DNA from 4 places in the Enterobacter sp. UPMP701 genome. Region 4 is predicted to be linked to each of the others. Evidence: predicted binding sites of a transcription regulator. Region 4 holds the regulator's gene; each other region holds the start of a gene.

Region 1 (4,943 bases), on a different contig from region 4:
CTGAATGCCACCCGTCAGGGAACCGCCCGGATTCTCGAAACCGGCGACGTCATCACCCTGCCAGCAGTGCATGGAGACGGGCAGACGGTCGAGCTGGCGCAGCGCCTTTTCGACATCCACGCCGACGGCGGCGAAACGCTGTTTAGCCAGGCCCCAGGCTTGTTCAAGTTGAGTGGTCATGCGCAAAGCTCCTTAGTCAGTCGTTTTTGCTGAAACTGCGCCCGATAGCGGGCAATTTCATGGCAGGGATGGGGGGTGAAGGTGGTCAGGCTGTGATTCGCCGTCACCACCGACCGGAAATCGTCAACGTTTGAAAGTTCGTCCAGGGTCATCAGCTGAATGCCGATATTGCCGAGCGTGGAGGCTTCAACCGGACCTGCCACCACGGTAATGCCGCAGGCATCCGCGCAGAGCTGGTTCAGCAGCTGGTTCTGGCAGCCGCCGCCCACGATATGCAGCTGCGTGAACGGTTTGCCGCGAAGGTCAGCCAGCTCGCTCAGGATGTCGGCATAGAGCAGGGCGAGACTGTCAAAAATGCAGCGCGCCAGCTCGGCGGGGCGGGAAGGTACCGGCTGCCCCGCTTCAAAACAGGCGGCCTGGATTTCAGCGCTCATGTGCGCCGGGTTGATAAAGCGGTCGTCGTTCGGGTTAATCAGGAAGGTGCAGGCCTTCAGCGTTTCGGTTTCCGCGATAAGCGCGGGCAGGTCGGTGATGTTCTGCTCTTTCAGCACCCGCTGGAGCAGCCACAGGCCCATGATGTTCTTCAGCACCCGGTAGCGCCCTTCGGCGCCACCTTCGTTAGTGATGTTCGCCGCCATCGCGGCATCGCTGGTGTACGGCGTTTTGCTCTCAAAGCCCATCAGCGACCAGGTGCCGGAAGAAAGGTACGCCGCGTCTTTGCCGGCGAGCGGCGAGGCAATGACCGCGCTGGCGGTATCGTGGCTGGCGACGGCAACGACGGGGATTTCATTCCCCTGCGGGCAAATCCACTGACCGATCACATTTCCGGGGTGCGTTGGCGTGCCGAACCAGGACGGCGATGCGCCCGTCCACGCCAGCAGGTTTTCGTCCCAGTTATCGGTGTTGATGTTCACCAGTTGGGTGGTGGTGGCGTTGGTGTATTCCCAGTTCATGTTGCCGGTCAGACGGTAGCTTAAGTAGTCCGGGATTAGCAGTGCATGCGCCACCTTTTCGACCAGCTCTGGCTGTTGCTCCACCAGCGCGCGCAGCTGGTACAGCGTGTTAAACGGCAGAAACTGGATGCCGCTGCGACCATAGATGTTCTCCTTGCCAAGCTGCGCGATGGCGTGCGCCATCAGCCCAGCGGTACGGCTGTCGCGGTAGGAAACGGGCAGGCCGACGCGTTCGCCGTGACTGTCCAGCAGCACGTAATCCACACCCCAGGTATCAATGCCGATACTGTCGATGCGAATACCGTCCTTGCAGACGTTATGAAGTCCGGTGCGGATCTCCGCCTCCAGCGCATCGATATCCCAGGTAACAAAACCGTCCTGTTTTTGCAGACAATTGGCGAAACGGTGCATTTCGCGAAGCGTAAGGGTGTGCAGGTCACAGTCCCAGGTGGCGAGCATTACACGGCCGCTGGATGCGCCTAAATCGACAGCCACACAATGGCGAAAAGTCATGGTCGGGTCCTTTCTTAAGTCATTAGCGAGGAGTGTAAGAAAGGGAAGAAATAGCCACCTTCTCGCCACTGACAGCCCAAATCTCGCGCTGGCAAGAAAGCAAAGATGAACGTGAGGGAGTTCACAGTTTCCAGTAATGGCGGGGTTTGCAGGCAGTGTGACGCTGACCGCATTTCCCGATCTTTCCGCTCGTTTCTTGAAAAAACGGCAGCTTTTGCGCGGTTTGCTGTCAAAAATTTAAGGTGAGCGAGGAAAGCCTTAATTACTATTTTGAGAACTTTTCTCATTGGTGGGGGCCGTTATGACCGTACTGCACAGCGTCGATTTTTTCCCTTCGGGGGCATCTCCCGTCGCGATTGAGCCACGGCTTCCTCAGGCTGCGTTCCCGGAACATCATCATGATTTTCATGAGATTGTGATTGTTGAGCACGGAACGGGCATCCACGTGTTTAACGGTCAGCCGTATACCATCAGCGGCGGTACGGTGTGCTTCGTGCGCGACCACGACAGGCATCTGTATGAACATACCGACAACCTGTGCCTGACCAATGTGCTCTATCGTTCTCCGGATGGGTTCCAGTTTCTTTCCGGGCTGAATCAGCTGTTGCCGCAGGAGAAGGACGGCCACTACCCGTCGCACTGGCGGGTGAATCAGTCCACGTTGCAGCAGGTGCGGCAGCTGGTGAGCCAGATGGAGCAGAGCGAGGACGGGCAGGAGACGCACGCCATCGCCACCCGCGAGCTGCTGTTTATGCAACTGCTGGTACTGCTGCGGCGCAGCAGCCTGGTGGAAGGGCTGGAAGATCATTTTGCCGAAGATGTCTGCTGGGAAACGCTGGCAGATGACTTTTCGCTCTCGCTGCGCACGCTGCATCGTCAGCTCAAGCAGCATACCGGGCTGACGCCGCAGCGCTACCTCAACCGTCTGCGCCTGATCAAAGCGCGTCACCTTTTACGTCATACCGACGAAAGCGTCACCGATATCGCCTATCGCTGCGGATTCGGCGACAGTAACCACTTTTCGACGCTTTTTCGCCGTGAGTTTAGCTGGTCGCCGCGCGATATTCGTCAGGGTAAGGACGCGTTGCTTCAGTAACGCGAGAGTAGTCACCGTTTTCAGGCCGCAAAAACGCTAATAATGTCCGGTTATTCGCCGTAGAGGTTGTGGTGTGGCTGCTCAACTCATTCTTCGCAAAGATGATTTTTTTGCCTCCGCAAGTCAGGCCGTTGCGGTGGCCGACCGTTATCCGCAAAATGTCTTTGCCGAGCACACCCATGAGTTCTGCGAGCTGGTGCTGGTGTGGCGTGGCAACGGCCTGCACGTCCTCAACGACCGACCCTACCGCATCACGCGTGGAGACCTGTTTTACATTCGCGCTGAAGACAAGCACTCTTACGCCTCGGTTAACGATCTGGTGTTGCAGAACGTCATCTACTGCCCTGACAGGCTCAAACTGAATGTCGACTGGGCGGGCAACATCCCGGGCTTTCCTGATACCAGAGGCGAACCGCACTGGCGCTTAAGCAGCAACGGTATGGCTCAGGTGCGCCAGACCATTTCCCAGCTGGAGCAGGAGAGCCAGAAGAGCGATCCGGTGGCAAACCAGATGTCGGAGCTGCTTTTCGCCCAGCTGGTGATGACCCTCAAACGTCATCGTTACGCCACGGATAATCCCTCCGCCACCACGCAGGAAGCGCTGCTGGATAAGCTCATCACCCGGCTTGCGGGTAGCCTGAACAAGAGTTTCGTGCTGGAAAAATTCTGCGAGCAGGAGCAGTGCAGCGAGCGCGCGCTGCGCCAGCAATTCCGCACCCAGACGGGGATGACGGTCAACCATTATCTGCGTCAGCTGCGCATCTGCCACGCCCAGTATCTGTTACAGCATACGGAGCTGATGGTGAGTGAAGTGGCGATGCGCTGCGGCTTTGAGGACAGTAACTACTTTTCGGTGGTGTTTAACCGCGAGGTGGGGATGACGCCGGTTCAGTGGCGTCATCGCAGTCGAAAAGCAGCGTAATCAATTCGCCATGCCGAGGCCGACGATATTGGCCGCAATGATAATCACCACGCAGCCCAGGCTCAGCACGCCAATCGGACGACGCCCGGCGTTGTTCCACTCCTTCAGCACCAGCCCAACCAGCCCACCGCACAGCACGTAGAAACTCATGTGCAGCATCCAGCTCATATAGTCATACTGCGGCGGAATGCTGGCGTGACCCCAGGCGTAGAAGAAGAATTGCAGATACCACATCAGGCCGCCGAGCGCGGAGAGCAGGACGTTGGTGACGATCAGCGGTTTTGCCAGCGAGAAATCGGCTTTTACCGACAGCTTCTTTACTTTTGCCAGACGAATGAAGCAGAAACCGAGGTTTATCAGCGCGCCACCGCCCATGATCACCACGTAGCTTGGCAGGGCAACGTACAGCGGATCGACGCCCAGCGCCGCAGCGGCGTCGTGCATCGGTTTGGCGGCGTTCATGGCGAACGACATGCCCGCCGAGAAGACGCCGCACATCACCGCCAGCAGCAGCCCTTTCTTCAGATTGAACTCTTCGGCCCTGATGCCCATCTTGCGTTCTTTTAGCTGGCCTGCGCGGGTGACGATCCCCACGCCGATTACTGCCACCAGCACGCCCAGCAGCGTCATTCGCCCGCCCTGGGTGTTGATCAGTACGTCGAAGTTGCCGTTGAGGATGGGCGTCATCAGCGTGCCGACGATCAGCGTAATGCCAATCGCGATGCCGATGCCCATCGACATGCCGAGGTAGCGCATGGTGAGGCCGTAGTTGATATTACCGATGCCCCACATCGCGCCGAACAGGAATACCGGCAGCAGGGTGGAGGCGTTGAAGGAGGAGAAGTAGCCCCAGAAATCGGGTAGCAGCATGGCGCTGATTGTCCACGGCAAAATCAGCCAGGACACGGTACCGCCAACGGACCACATGGTTTCCCACGACCAGCCTTTCACCTTTTTGAACGGGGCATAGAAACAGGCTGCACTGGCTGCGCCTATTAAATGCCAGAAGATACCCATCGTAATCGCATGATTCATTTTTACGTCCTCATCGTTTTTATAGCCGGAGGCTTCCCCCCGACTTGATGAGTGTAAAAATTAGGCGGTTCAGGAACCTTCAGACGATTGCCGCACTTTTGTTTTGAATGGCAATCAGCACGTTAAGCGCGTGAGCAGACTCACAATTCCTTTATTTCTCAAAAACCGAATAACCTTATAAAAACTACGGCATTGATAATCATTTTCAATATCATTTAATTAACTATAATGAACCAACTGCTTA
Region 2 (4,943 bases), on a different contig from region 4:
AAGCTCTTCCGCTTTTGGGTCATCCATGTCGGAGACCACGGCCGTGCCGCCAGAGAGTTCGAGCGCGGTTTCAAAGGATTCAGCCAGACGCGTGGCGAGATCGTCACGCACTTTAAAGCGGTCAATCACCACTTCGATGGTGTGCTTCTTCTGCAGCTCCAGCTTTGGCGGATCCGACAGGTCACACACTTCACCGTCGATACGGGCGCGGATATAGCCCTGGCTTGCGAGATTCTCCAGCGTTTTGGTGTGCTCGCCTTTTCGCTCTTTAATGATCGGCGCCAGCAGCATCAGGCGTTTGCCTTCCGGCTGCGACAGCACGTTATCCACCATCTGGCTGACGGTCTGGGCCGCCAGCGGGACGTCGTGGTCCGGGCAGCGCGGTTCGCCCACGCGCGCATACAGCAGACGCAGGTAGTCGTGAATTTCGGTAATAGTACCGACCGTGGAGCGCGGGTTATGCGAGGTAGACTTCTGCTCAATGGAGATAGCAGGGGACAACCCTTCAATGTGGTCGACATCCGGTTTTTCCATCAGCGACAGGAACTGACGCGCGTACGCCGAGAGTGATTCAACGTAACGACGCTGTCCTTCGGCATACAAAGTGTCGAAAGCCAGTGAGGATTTGCCAGACCCCGAAAGCCCGGTCACGACAATGAGTTTGTCGCGAGGGATTATGAGGTTGATATTCTTGAGATTGTGGGTGCGGGCGCCCCGAACTTCGATCTTATCCATTCACCTTTCCCGGTTGGAACACGGATTGCCTGGTTTGTTTGAAGGACAAACGGCTGTCAGAAACGGCTAATTATGACACAATTTGACCTGTTTGAATATACAGTATTGGAATGCATTTTCTGATTCACTGTGTAACAATGTCGAGTTCGCGGGAGAACTCTGGAACGTGCTACGCAACTATCAAAGTGCAGCATGGAAATGGTACACTCGCGCGTTTACACTATTAAGAAACGTATTCAGGAGACACGCACATGGCCAGCAGAGGCGTAAACAAGGTGATTCTCGTCGGTAATCTGGGCCAGGACCCGGAAGTACGCTACATGCCGAGTGGTGGCGCAGTTGCCAACATTACGCTGGCTACTTCCGAATCCTGGCGTGATAAAGCGACCGGTGAGATGAAAGAGCAGACCGAATGGCACCGCGTTGTGCTGTTTGGCAAACTGGCCGAAGTGGCCGGTGAATATCTGCGTAAAGGTTCTCAGGTCTATATCGAAGGCCAGCTGCGTACCCGCAAATGGACCGATCAGTCCGGCGCTGAGAAGTACACTACGGAAGTGGTGGTGAACGTGGGCGGCACCATGCAGATGCTGGGTGGCCGTCAGGGCGGTGGCGCACCGGCAGGTGGCGGTCAGAATCAGCAGCAGGGCGGTTGGGGTCAGCCTCAGCAGCCGCAGGGCGGCAACCAGTTCAGCGGCGGCGCGCAGTCTCGTCCGCAGCAGCAGTCTGCTCCGGCGCCGTCTAACGAGCCGCCAATGGACTTCGACGACGACATTCCATTCTGATCCACGGATGCAAAAACAAAAAACCCAGACATCGTCTGGGTTTTTTTATTGATAGAGGGCTCAGGTAATCACCATTGGCCAGTCTGGTGGCGTGTGGCTCATGGCTTCCACCATCACCACTTTAATGTTTTCCCAAACGGCGGCAATATCCAACAGGGTAATGCCAAGCAGGCCTGTCGCGAACCAGCATGCTGCGCCCAGCCCCAGCAGGGTGCTGATTACCGCAAGGCCAGCGTAGTCAGATTTACGAAACTGAATGTTCAGCGTGCTGGCTAAAAACATCAAAACCGCACTCAACAAAGGCCAGCGAAGAAGAACCATGCTGGTAGTAATGGTTGCCATAAAACCCATCCTCAACAAAACAGACGAACTGAATGAAACGGTGTTTCTCGTTACACAATATGTGTGAACTATATCACATTTGTTGATTTATTCGCCAGTGTCTGTGCGGCCAAAAAGGGGGATTTTATTACCCGCAAAAAAGCGTGGGCAGGGCGGACTGGCCTCCCCACCGGGCAAGCGGTGAGGTCAGCGGAAGAGAAAGAGGCGAGCCGGCTACGTCGTTTTTATAGAAGACGCGTTATTCTCATCATGAAAATAGTCCGATGAGCGCTGATTATTTATAAATCAATGAACAAAATATACCCGAATAAATAGGATAAAATGTCATGTTGAAGTTGTACTTTTTTCATGCCGCCAGAAGTTTGGCTTAATCAGCGATCCTCTGTTGTGTTCTCTTCCAACCTCCCATACGCGCTGGATAAATATTTTCCTTAATTGAAACGGAACGAATACTTACAGTTTAGCTTACGGGAAAATATTATCGTCATAACGAAATTTAAGATTTTTAATACTAAAAGTCAGTTGCTAACTTCGCATGATTCATGCAACGTAATCACCTGTTTAACAAAGCATCCGGCCTTCATTACTACAGGCGTACAACATGCAGGGATATAGGGCGGGAAATGAATCGTAGCGCGCGGCGCAAAATGCTCAGGGTGGTAGGGATCATCATGGTAGTTATGCTGCCGGTGATGCTTGCCCTATGGTTTGCCCAGCTCAGAGCCGTGTCGGAAACGAGCGCTCAGCTACGTACCTTTGCTGAACTGGCTTTAGACAAAACAGAACTGGTAATTCAACAGGTTGAGCTGGCCCGGGACGAGGCAGAAAAATATCAGGGTGAACGTTGTACGCCAGGGCACCGTCAATATATGTTGAACGTTGTTCGTGGTCGCCTGTTTGTTGCCGATTTAATTTATGCTGAAGGTCAGAATTTTCTTTGTTCGACCGTTTTTACACCGGAAGAACCCTACACCATTCCCGTCGCTAATTACACGCGTAAACCTGACGTCGCTATCTATTATTTTCGCGATACACCATTTTATACTGGCTATAAAATGACGTATATGCAGCGCGGAAATTATGTCGTAGTGGTCAATCCGCTTTCTTACAGTGAAGTGATGTCCACCGATCATTCCCTTGCATGGGGGGTGTACGACACGGTAACGAACGCATTCTTTTCCTTCAGCCAGAAAGCCAATGTTTCTTTATTAAACGCGATGATTCGGGATAAGGAATCAGTATTTCAAAAAGATAACCGCTTTTATACTGTCGTAAAATCGGCAAAACGACCTATTGCCGCTATTGTGTCGACGTCAGATAAACGGTTTTATGAAATGCTCTATCATCAGGCGACGTTAACGCTGCCGCTGGGCATGATCTGCAGCATTATTATTTTGCTGGTGTGGTCCCGCACCCATCGTGAACTTAATTCGCCGGGGCGGTTACTGCACCGGGCGCTGAACAAGCGCCAGCTTTGTGTGCATTATCAGCCGATTATCGATATTAAGAGCAACCAGTGCGTGGGGGCAGAGGCGCTGTTGCGCTGGCCAGGTTTCGACGGGCAGGTGATGAGCCCGGCTGAGTTTATTCCGCTGGCGGAAAAAGAGGGAATGAGCGAGCGCATTACGGATTACGTCGTTGAGGAGGTGTTCAGCGATCTGGGCCATTTCCTGGCGGCGCATCCGCATCTCTATATTTCAGTTAACCTGTCGGCCACGGATTTTCACTCCTCGCGGCTGATCGCCATGATTTCTGACAAGGCCCGCCACTACGCCGTACGCGCCCAGCAAATTAAAATCGAAGTGACGGAACGCGGTTTTATCGACGTGCCGAAAACCACGCCGGTGATTCAGGCTTTCCGTCAGGCGGGTTATGAAGTGGCGATCGATGATTTCGGTACGGGCTACTCGAACCTGCACAACCTCTACTCGCTGAACGTGGATATTCTGAAAATCGATAAATCGTTTATCGATACCTTAACGACCAACAGTACCAGCCACCTGATCGCCGAGCATATTATTGAGATGGCGCAAAGCCTGCGGCTTAAAACCATCGCGGAAGGGGTGGAGACGGCAGAGCAGGTGAGCTGGTTGTTGAAGCGCGGCGTTCAGTTTTGTCAGGGATGGCACTTCGCGAAAGCGATGCCGCCCCAGGAGTTTATGACCTGGCAGCAGCAACCTTTGCACTGATACGCTTTAATTCAACTGGTGGCGGTAGTCGCTTGGCGTGCGGTCAAACTCGCGGCGAAACACGCGGGAAAAGGTTTGTTGCGAGACGTAGCCAAGATCCATCGCGATATCAAAAATAGGCCGCTGCGTTGAGCGTAACGCCTGTGCCGCCAGCAGCAGCCTGCGCTGACGAATGTACTCGCCCAGCGTCTGATGCATAACGGTGCGGAACATTCTCTGTAAATACCATTTCGAATAGCCCGACTTTTTTGCGACCACATCAATGTTCAACGGTTGGTCGATATGTTCATCAATCCATTCAATAAGTGTCTGAATAATTTGCTGATGCGACATAAGGTTGCCCCTCTGTAGATACAACTTTCTCGGTTGATTCGTCGTTTTCTCTGCGGGGGAGTATAATTCCTCAAGTTAACTTGAGGTAAAGAGGTTTTATGGAAAAGAGATTGCCGCGCATTAAAGCGCTTTTAACCCCCGGTGAAGTGGCTAAGCGAAGCGGCGTTGCGGTATCCGCGCTCCACTTCTATGAAAGCAAAGGGTTAATTAAAAGCATCCGTAACGGCGGTAACCAGCGCCGCTATACCCGTGACGTGCTCCGCTACGTGGCGATTATCAAAATTGCGCAACGCATCGGCATTCCCCTGGCGACGATTGGCGAGGCCTTTGGCGTGCTGCCGGAAGGGCATACGCTGAGCCCGAAAGAGTGGAAAGAGCTGTCGTCCCAGTGGCGTGAAGAGCTGGACAGGCGTATCCATACGCTTGTGGCGCTGCGTGATGAGCTGGATGGCTGTATCGGCTGCGGCTGTCTGTCCCGTAGCGACTGCCCGTTGCGTAACCCCGGCGACAGGCTGGGTGCTCAGGGGACGGGGGCGCGGTTGCTGGAGGAGGATTGAGCGTG
Region 3 (4,943 bases), on a different contig from region 4:
TGGTTGATCACCCCGGTGCGGTAATATTTGGCGGTGCCAAGCACCACGCCCACCTGGCGATAGGGCAGATCCTGCAGGTCATCAAAGATGTAGGGGGCGGTTTTCCAGCTCATCCAGCGGTCGAGACCCAGCACGATAAACAGCAGTATGCCGACCAGGACAGACAGGCTGTAAAAAACGCGCTTTAACATGGAGATGGCTCGTTCGTGGATGAAATTTAACTCAGGCTACTTTACCCGCCTGGTTAGCGCAAGAAACAGCGACTCAACTGAGGGGTTTTTCAGCAACGTGGCGGGCATTTCTGCCCGCCGGAAGGATCACGCAAGCAGAACGCGGTCAATCGTCGTACAGCCTAACGCCTTGAGCGTTGCGGCGGTGGCGTCCCACTGAATCAGCGGTGCATCGGCTTTTTCTGCCAGAATAGCGCGCTGAATGTCCGGATAGTCGTAGCCGTTCAGGCTCAGCAGGTTAAGCGCGCCCTGCAGCGGCGGCAAGGTTGGGTTAAACGCGGCGTTTTCCGCATAGCTGCCGGTGAAGATCCCGCCATCGCGGCACTGCAGCGCCACGCCGCTCGGGGATTTGCTGTACGGGGTGTGGCTCTTGTTCGCCGCGCGAATGGCCGCCTGGCTCAGGTCATCGCCGGACAGGGCGTAACCGTGATCCTGCTCGTCCATCAGCAGCGTTTTAATTTCCAGATCTTTCGGCCCGAAGGCGTCCGGCAGGTAATCCCCCAGCGTGTGCGGCGCGCGACCTGGCAGGTTGATGCGCAGCTGCAGCCCGCTGTTCAGCTCATTCATAAACTGACGGCAGTGGCCGCATGGGGTGTAGTTAACGGTGATGGCGTTCAGGGCTTTCTCACCGCGCAGCCAGGCGTGGCTGATGGCGCTCTGCTCGGCGTGAACAGTCTGCTGCATGGTTGCTCCGAGGAACTCCATGTTCCCGCCGAAGTACCAGGTTCCGCTGACGCCGCGCGCAATGGCGCCGACGTTGAAGTGGGAAAGATCGGCCCGGGCGCAGGCGGCAGCCAGGGGGAGCAGTGCGAAAGCCAATGCGTCTTCATCCAGCCCCGTTGCCTGTTTCAGCACCGTGACCTGCTCCGCCGTCAGCAGGGCGGGGAAATGTGCATCTGCCAGAACGGGAGCCAGGGCTGACTGCAAATTTTCTGCAAGCTGAGCGAAGGCAGCTTGAAAACGTGGGTGCATGGCGTTTGCCTCATAAAGGTTAATGGATCGGTAGTTTACGGAGCCGTCAGGGCTTTATATGTGATCCACTTCTCATTATGTATGCAACTTATGAAATCAAAATGAAATTTGCGCGACGCATCGCAAATTTTAGCCCATCACCGCCAGAATCACGGGGAAAATGAACGGGGCGAGCAGGGAGGTGATAATGCCGCAGATGACCAGCGCCAGCGAGCTAAACGCCCCTTCCTGATAGTCCAGTTCCGCGCAGCGTGCAGTGCCCAGCGCGTGCGAGGCGGTGCCCATCGACAGCCCGCGCGCCGCTTTGGTGTGAATACGCATCCCGTTCAGCAGGGTGTGACCAAACACCGCGCCGAGAATACCGACGAAAATAACGCACATCGCGCTGATGGCCGGGATCCCGCCGAGGCTGCCGCCTACCGCCATCGCGATAGGCGTGGTCACCGATTTAGGCAGAATAGAGGCGGCAATCTGCGGGGAGGCTCCCATCAACAGCGCCACCGACGTGCCGGTGATCATCGCCACCAGGCTTCCCACAAAACAGATCGTAATGATGGATTTCCATCGGGCGCGGATCTGGTGCAGCTGCTCATATAAAGGAAAGGCAAGCGCGACAACGGCGGGTTGCAGGAGATCGTTTAAAATTTTGCTGCCCGCAAAGTAGCGTTCGTAGGGAATGCCGGTGAGCAGCAGGAAGGGAATAATCACCACCATCGCCACCAGCAGCGGGTTCAGCAAGGGCATTTTGAAACGAGCGGCAAGCTTGCGCGCGGCGAAGAAAACCAGCAGGGTTAACGGCAGCGACCACCAGATATTAGCCATCATTTTTTTGTTTTCTCCCCGACCATTTTACGTTCGCCATGTACCAGATGCGAACTCCAGCTCACCACCAGAAAAACCACCAGCGTACTGACCGCGCAGGAGACCACAATCGGGCCGAACTGCGCTTTGAGCAAATCAAAATACTGCATGACGCCCACGCCGATGGGCACGAACAGCAGCGCCATGTAGCGGATAAGGACGAAGCAGCCAGGGTTAACCCACTTTGCAGGCAGAATTTGCAGCGCCAGTAAAACAAAGAGGATCAGCATACCGATAATGCTGCCGGGTATGGTGATAGGCAGCAGCGACGCGATGAAAATGCCAGCATACAGGCAGGCGTAAATCAGGACGAATGCGCGCAGATATTGCCAGATAATGTTCAATGATTTGCTCATGGTGATAGTCCTTACTGAAACGCATTCATCATACAATTAAACCTAAAAATGTGCCACGGATCACATCATGAATTTTGAGCATACCAGACATTCCGGAATGGAACGTCGGGTATCGCCTTACAGGGACAGGCTACAGTTTAGAGGAAAGGGAGTACGGTGGCGAAGTGACGAGCCAGAGATTGCATCAGCGCGAGGCGGTCAGTTTATCGAGGAAAGAAAACAGCGCCTGGTTCATTTCGCAATAATCATGCGAGCGGAGTTTTTCCGCCGTTTCGACAAAACGGAATTCATCCGCACGGCGAAGGTCGTTCTGCGAATGCTCAATCAGCAGCTCTACAACCTCCGGCGTCAGTTCCATATGGCACTGAAAACCGTAAACCCGTTCGCCGTATTGCACGATCTGGCGGGGACAGCCCTCGCTGTAAGCGAGAACCTTAGCCTGCGTCGTCAACCCTGGCATATCGTTATGCCAGTGACCGACGTTCAGCTCGTGGCCAAAATCTTCAAACAGCGGGTTCGCCTTGCCTGCATCTGTAAGCCTGACGGGAAATTTGCCGATCTCTTTTTCCGGGCTATGGCAAAACGCTGCGCCCAGCGCCTCACCGATAAGCTGTGAGCCCAGACAAACGCCTATCACCGTTTTACCTGCCTCTATCGCGCGGCTGATGAGTGCTTTTTCCGCCTGCGCATCAAACCAGGGGCATTCCTCAAGCGTCGTGGCGGGTGACTGCGGGCCTCCCATGATGATAAGCAGGTCTGTGCGCCCCAGCTCCTCGGGTAAAGGATCGCCCTGATAAACTCTGGTGTAGCTCAGGCTACAGCCGCGATTTTTCCCCCAGGTTTCATAGGCACCTGGCGCTTCGAAATGTTCATGAATGATAAAATGGATGTGCATTGCGTCTCTCTCTGGTTACGTGTACAAGCAGCATCATAAGAGGAAGGGAGGAATGTGAAATGCCAACCGTTGTCGATAAAACGCCAATTCACGATGATGCCATCGGATGGTCAAGAGGGGCAATTAGCTACACGCGCGGTGAAGTGGATCCGCCTCACCAGCATTCGCAGGGGCAGCTACTGTTTGCCATCAAAGGGGTCATGCTGGTCGAAACCGGAAGCAAACGCTGGGTAATACCGCCGCAGCGCGCGCTGTGGATCCCTCCCTTTCAGGAACACACCTACAGCGTGTTATCCGCAACGGAGCTCCGCGCGGTCTGGTTTAGCCCGGCGCTGATATCGCAATGCGAACCGTTTAAGCGGAAAGAAGAGGTTCACGTGATTATGGCGACAGCGTTGTTCAAAGAGCTGATTGCCGGGCTGTTCAGCGCGGAATACCGCCCGGCAAGCCAGCGCAGCATGGCCGTTTTGCTGCTCGATATCCTCAGCGAGACGCAGCAGATTTCGGCCGAACTGCCGATGCCCGTTGATGAGCGCTTACATCGCGTTGCCTGTGACATCATTGCCAACAATCTCTGGAATCTTTCTCTGGAAAGGCTGGCGGAACGGGCCGCGATGTCTGAACGCACATTTTCACGCGCGTTTATCAAAGATACCGGCTTTAGCTTCCGGGCCTGGCGACAGCGTGCAAGGATTTGTGCCTCGCTGGATCTCCTCGCAAACGGGTACCCGGTTAAACAGGTAGCCTGGATGCTGGGGTTTTCTGGCCCGGCGGCATTTGCGGCGGCGTTTCGCGTCATTGTTGGGGCAACCCCGGGTGACTTTCTCCCTGAACAGAAGCGCTTCCCAGCGATATAGAGAGCGGCTACTATAGCGCGTCTTTTTTTACAGGTACTGCTATGCGTGTTTTACTGGCCCCAATGGAAGGCGTGCTCGACTCGCTCGTGCGCGAGCTGCTTACCGAGGTGAACGATTACGATCTCTGCGTGACGGAGTTCCTGCGCGTGGTCGATATGTTGTTGCCGGTAAAATCCTTCTTCCGCCTGTGCCCCGAGCTGCACAACCAGAGCCGGACCTCTTCCGGCACGCTGGTGCGTATTCAGCTGCTCGGCCAGTATCCTGAATGGCTGGCGGAAAACGCTGCCCGCGCGGTTGAGCTGGGCTCTTACGGCGTGGATCTCAACTGCGGCTGCCCGTCGAAGCTGGTTAACGGCAGCGGCGGCGGGGCGACCTTGCTGAAAGATCCAGAGCTGATTTACCGCGGCGCGAAAGCCATGCGTGAGGCCGTGCCTACGCATTTGCCGGTGACGGTGAAGGTGCGCCTGGGGTGGGACAGCGACGCCCGGCAGTTTGAAATCGCCGATGCGGTGCAGCAGGCCGGGGCTACCGAGCTGGTGGTGCATGGCCGCACCAAAGAAGATGGCTACAAAGCCGAGCGCATTAACTGGCAGGCGATCGGTGAAATCCGCAAACGCCTCACCATTCCGGTGATCGCCAACGGCGAAATCTGGGATTACGAGAGCGCGCAGGCGTGCCTGAACGCCACCGGCTGCGATGCGGTAATGATCGGCCGCGGCGCGCTAAATGTGCCTAACCTTAGCCGGGTGGTAAAATATAACGAGCCGCGTAT
Region 4 (4,943 bases):
CAACGTTCACTACCAGCTGACCGAGCATGGCGGCCACGTGGGGTTCATCGGCGGCACGCTGCGCAAGCCGAAAATGTGGCTGGAGGCGCGAATTCCTGACTGGCTTACTCCTTATCTGGACGGTGCAAAATGATCATTCCCTGGCAGGATCTGGCTCCCGAAACGCTCGATAATCTGATTGAAAGCTTTGTATTACGCGAAGGCACCGATTATGGTGAACATGAGCGTTCGCTTGAGCAAAAGGTCAACGATGTAAAACGCCAGCTGAAAAGCGGCGACGTGGTGCTGGTGTGGTCAGAACTGCATGAGACGGTCAATATCATGCCCCGCAACGCGTTTCACGGCTGATCTTCCAACCTTTTCAGTCAGGGAGTTGCTATGTCTGCCAGACATCCCATTATTGCCGTTACGGGCTCGAGTGGTGCGGGAACCACCACCACCAGCCTCGCTTTTCGCAAGATTTTCGCCCAGCTGAATCTCCGTTCGGCGGAGGTCGAAGGCGACAGCTTTCACCGCTATACGCGGCCTGAGATGGACATGGCGATCCGCAAGGCGCGCGATCTGGGTAAACACATCAGCTACTTCGGCCCGGAAGCCAATGATTTCGGCCTGCTGGAACAGACCTTCCGTGAATACGGGCAGAGCGGCACCGGGCAGTCCCGCAAGTATTTGCACACCTACGACGAAGCCGTACCCTGGAACCAGGTGCCGGGCACCTTTACCCCCTGGCAACCGCTGCCGGAACCGACCGACGTGCTGTTTTATGAAGGATTGCACGGTGGCGTAGTTACGCCTCAGCACGATGTGGCACGCCATGTGGATCTGCTGGTCGGCGTGGTCCCTATCGTTAACCTGGAATGGATCCAGAAGCTGACGCGTGACATGAGCGAGCGCGGCCATTCGCGCGAGGCGGTAATGGACTCGGTGGTGCGCTCCATGGAAGATTACATCAATTACCTCACGCCGCAGTTCTCCCGCACCCACATTAACTTCCAGCGCGTGCCGACGGTGGACACCTCCAACCCGTTTGCCGCCAAAAGTATCCCGTCTCTGGATGAGAGCTTTGTGGTGATCCATTTCCGCAATCTCGAAGGTATAGATTACCCCTGGCTGCTGGCGATGCTGCAGGGCTCGTTTATTTCGCACATGAACACGTTAGTGGTACCGGGCGGGAAAATGGGGCTGGCGATGGAGCTCATCATGACGCCGCTGGTTCAGCGACTGATGGAAGGGAAGCAGATCGCGTGAACATGTTCCCTCTCCCTGTGGGAGAGGGTTAGGGTGAGGGCATCAACACGCACGATGCCCCAATAATTAAGCCTCGATCACTTCATACGAATGGGTGATTTTTACCGCTTTCTCCAGCATTAACGCCACAGAGCAGTATTTCTCCGCAGAAAGATCCACCGCACGTGAAACCGCCGCGTCTTTCAGTTCTTTGCCGGTGACGATAAAGTGCAGGTTAATATGGGTAAACAAGCGTGGCGCCTCTTCGCGACGTTCTGAAGTGAGTTTTACCTCGCAATCCGTCACGTCATGACGGCCTTTTTGCAGAATCGACACCACGTCAATCGCGCTGCATCCGCCTGCCGCCATGAGCACCATTTCCATTGGGCTTGGCGCTTTATCGCCGGAGTTACCGTCCATCAAAATCTGGTGTCCTGATGCGGACTCGCCCAGAAACGTTAAACCTTCAACCCACTTCACGCGCGCTTGCATATTCATTAACTCCAACGTTGCATTTTTGGTGACAGATTACGCGCACGTTACATTTCTCGCAATGGAAGGCGACCTGCATCATGCTGAAGCGAGACACCAGGAGACACGCGGCGAAAGCTATGCTAAAACACTCAGGATGCTACAGTAATACATTGACGTTACACATGTATGCAGAGGACATCAAACTTTACTGGCTGCGAAACGTTACGACAGCCGACTTCCCAGGGTATGGGTAAGAATTCGATTGCAACCCCAGAGTCCGGATGCATCTGATGACTCTGGTGACAGCTTATAACAGAGGATAACAGCGCATGGTGCTTGGCAAACCGCAAACAGACCCGACTCTCGAATGGTTCTTGTCTCATTGCCACATTCATAAGTACCCATCGAAGAGCACGCTGATTCACCAGGGTGAAAAAGCGGAAACGTTGTATTACATCGTCAAAGGCTCGGTGGCAGTGCTGATCAAAGATGAGGAAGGCAAAGAGATGATCCTTTCTTATCTGAACCAGGGCGATTTTATCGGTGAACTGGGCCTGTTTGAAGAAGGCCAGGAACGTAGCGCCTGGGTTCGAGCAAAGACAGCATGTGAAGTGGCTGAAATTTCCTACAAGAAATTCCGTCAGCTGATTCAGGTTAACCCTGACATCCTGATGCGTCTTTCTTCTCAGATGGCGCGCCGTCTGCAGGTCACGTCAGAGAAAGTGGGTAACCTCGCCTTCCTGGACGTTACCGGCCGCATCGCGCAGACCCTGCTGAACCTGGCGAAACAGCCAGACGCGATGACCCACCCTGACGGCATGCAAATTAAAATTACCCGTCAGGAAATCGGTCAGATCGTCGGTTGCTCCCGCGAAACAGTGGGCCGTATTCTGAAAATGCTGGAAGATCAAAACCTGATCTCCGCCCACGGTAAAACCATCGTGGTTTACGGAACCCGTTAATCCCGGTCAAACGGCGTGTCATCGCAAGGTGTCACGCCGTTTTTGTCTCTATTCCCCATGTGGCGCAGGCTGATCTATCACCCGGAAGTTAACTACGCACTGCGACAAACGCTGGTGCTGTGTCTTCCTGTGGCCGTGGGCCTGATCCTCGGACACCTTCAGCAAGGTCTGCTGTTTTCCCTCGTCCCCGCCTGCTGCAACATTGCCGGTCTGGATACGCCGCATAAACGCTTTTTCAAACGCCTGATTATCGGTGGCAGCCTGTTTGCTGGCTGTAGCCTTGCCGTCCAGATCTTACTGGCCCGCGACATTCCGCTGCCGCTGATCCTGACCGTGCTGGCGATGACTCTCGGCGTCACCGCCGAAATCAGCTCGCTCCATGCCCGTCTGCTTCCCGCGTCACTCATTGCGGCCATCTTCACCCTGAGCCTGGCCGGGAATATGCCCGTGTGGGAGCCGCTGCTGATCTACGCCCTTGGCACGCTGTGGTACGGGCTGTTTAACTGGTTCTGGTTCTGGCTGTGGCGGGAACAGCCGCTGCGCGAATCCCTGAGCCTGCTCTACCGCCAACTGGCCGATTACTGCGAAGCCAAATACACCCTGCTCACCCAGCATACCGACCCGGAAAAATCGCTGCCGCCGCTGCTTGCGCGCCAGCAAAAGGTGGTGGACCTGATAAGCCAGTGCTATCAGCAGCTGCACATGCTTGCCGCCAACAGAAATCACGAATACAAACGGCTGCTGCGCACCTTCCAGGTCGGGCTCGATCTGCAGGAGCATATTTCCGTAAGCCTGCACCATCCGCAGGAGGTGCAAAAGCTGGTTGAGCGCAGCCATGCCGAAGCGGTGATCCGCTGGAACGCGCAAACCGTCTCCGCTCGCCTGCGGGTGCTGGCCGATGATATTCTCTATCACCGCTACCCGACACGCTTTTCCATGGACAAACAGCTCGGCGCGCTGGAGAAAATTGCACGCCAGCACCCGGAAAACCCGGTCGGCCAGTTTGCCGCATGGCACTTTAGCCGCATCGCCCGCGTGCTGCGCACCCAGCGCCCGCTTTACCCCCGCGACCTGATGGCGGATAAACAGAAACGTCTGCCGCTGCTGCCCGCCCTTAAAAGCTACCTGTCGCTGAAATCTTCCGCCCTGCGCAACGCCGCAAGGATTAGCGTCATGCTCAGCATCGCCAGCCTGATGGGAATGGCCCTGCACCTGCCGAAACCCTACTGGATTTTAATGACCGTGCTGTTTGTCACCCAGAATGGCTATGGCGCCACGCGGGTGCGCATTCTGCACCGGGCTGGCGGCACGATGGCGGGTCTGATTATTGCGGGCGTGACGCTGCACTTCCACGTCCCCGAGGGCTATACCCTGGCGGGCATGCTGGCGATCACTCTGGTTAGCTATCTGATTATCCGTAAAAACTACGGCTGGGCGATGGTGGGCTTTACGGTGACGGCGGTGTATACCCTGCAACTACTTACGCTTAACGGCGAACAGTTTATTGTTGCCCGTCTGATCGACACGCTGATTGGCTGCCTGATCGCCTTTGGCGGCATGGTCTGGCTGTGGCCGCAGTGGCAGAGCGGGCTACTGAGGCAGAACGCCCACGACGCGCTGGAAGCTGACCAGCAGGCCATTCGTCTTATTCTGAGCGATGACCCGCAGCCCTCTCCGCTGGCCTACGAGCGCATGAAGGTCAACCAGGCGCACAACGCCCTGTTTAACTCCCTTAACCAGGCGATGCAGGAGCCGGGCTTTAACGCGCACTATCTGGCAGACATGAAGCTGTGGGTCACGCACAGCCAGTTTATCGTCGAGCACATTAATGCCATGACCACGCTGGCGCGCGAACACACGATGCTGACGCCAGACCTGGCGCAACGCTATTTGCAGTCGTGTGAAATTGCGTTGCAGAGGTGTCAGCAGCGTCTGGAGTATGACGCGCCGGGTGAGTCGGGGGATTCAAACATTCTGGAAGCGCCGGAGACGCTGACCCACGGGCCGATGAGCACCCTGGAGCAGCATTTGCAGCGCGTGCTGGGACATCTGAACACCATGCACACCATTTCGTCGGTGGCATGGCGTCAGCGCCCGCATCACGGCATTTGGTTAACGCGCCGGTTAAAGCGAACCGAGTATTAGCCTTTAACGATCTTCTCGACCGCCGCGGCAAAGCGGGTTAACCCGTCTTCAATGTCATTGTCTTCTACCACCAGCGACGGCGCAAAACGCATCACGTCCGGCCCGGCATTGAGCACCATCACCCCTTCGTGGGCG

The links. Region 4 encodes CRP, which controls carbon source genes, mostly activating them, when cyclic AMP is high. Its sites were predicted from a motif close to ATGTGANNNNNNTCACAT; they were not measured.
Region 1: the regulator CRP is predicted to act here: its motif matches at 1,802-1,819, upstream of rhaS (HTH-type transcriptional activator RhaS).
Region 2: the regulator CRP is predicted to act here: its motif matches at 1,921-1,938, upstream of ACWKXT_RS19465 (YjcB family protein).
Region 3: the regulator CRP is predicted to act here: its motif matches at 2,468-2,485, upstream of ACWKXT_RS09140 (CidA/LrgA family protein).

The regions. Positions count from the first base shown of each region.
Region 1 is NZ_JBSKJN010000012.1:59,967-64,909, forward strand. Features, by position in the region: gene rhaA (L-rhamnose isomerase) at 1-180, opposite strand, end outside; gene rhaB (rhamnulokinase) at 177-1,646, opposite strand; gene rhaS (HTH-type transcriptional activator RhaS) at 1,948-2,742, shown strand; gene rhaR (HTH-type transcriptional activator RhaR) at 2,816-3,664, shown strand; gene rhaT (L-rhamnose/proton symporter RhaT) at 3,665-4,699, opposite strand.
Region 2 is NZ_JBSKJN010000011.1:45,638-50,580, reverse strand. Features, by position in the region: gene uvrA (excinuclease ABC subunit UvrA) at 1-735, opposite strand, end outside; gene ssb1 (single-stranded DNA-binding protein SSB1) at 987-1,517, shown strand; gene ACWKXT_RS19465 (YjcB family protein) at 1,578-1,859, opposite strand; gene ACWKXT_RS19460 (EAL domain-containing protein) at 2,483-4,048, shown strand; gene soxS (superoxide response transcriptional regulator SoxS) at 4,055-4,381, opposite strand; gene soxR (redox-sensitive transcriptional activator SoxR) at 4,480-4,938, shown strand.
Region 3 is NZ_JBSKJN010000003.1:101,344-106,286, forward strand. Features, by position in the region: gene sanA (outer membrane permeability protein SanA) at 1-191, opposite strand, end outside; gene cdd (cytidine deaminase) at 318-1,202, opposite strand; gene ACWKXT_RS09135 (CidB/LrgB family autolysis modulator) at 1,332-2,027, opposite strand; gene ACWKXT_RS09140 (CidA/LrgA family protein) at 2,024-2,419, opposite strand; gene ACWKXT_RS09145 (type 1 glutamine amidotransferase) at 2,604-3,314, opposite strand; gene ACWKXT_RS09150 (AraC family transcriptional regulator) at 3,374-4,171, shown strand; gene dusC (tRNA dihydrouridine(16) synthase DusC) at 4,213-4,943, shown strand, end outside.
Region 4 is NZ_JBSKJN010000010.1:40,132-45,074, forward strand. Features, by position in the region: gene ACWKXT_RS18745 (hydrolase) at 1-133, shown strand, start outside; gene ACWKXT_RS18750 (YheU family protein) at 130-348, shown strand; gene ACWKXT_RS18755 (phosphoribulokinase) at 379-1,248, shown strand; gene ACWKXT_RS18760 (OsmC family protein) at 1,315-1,719, opposite strand; gene crp (cAMP-activated global transcriptional regulator CRP) at 2,031-2,663, shown strand; gene ACWKXT_RS18770 (YccS/YhfK family putative transporter) at 2,721-4,808, shown strand; gene argD (bifunctional acetylornithine/succinyldiaminopimelate transaminase) at 4,805-4,943, opposite strand, start outside.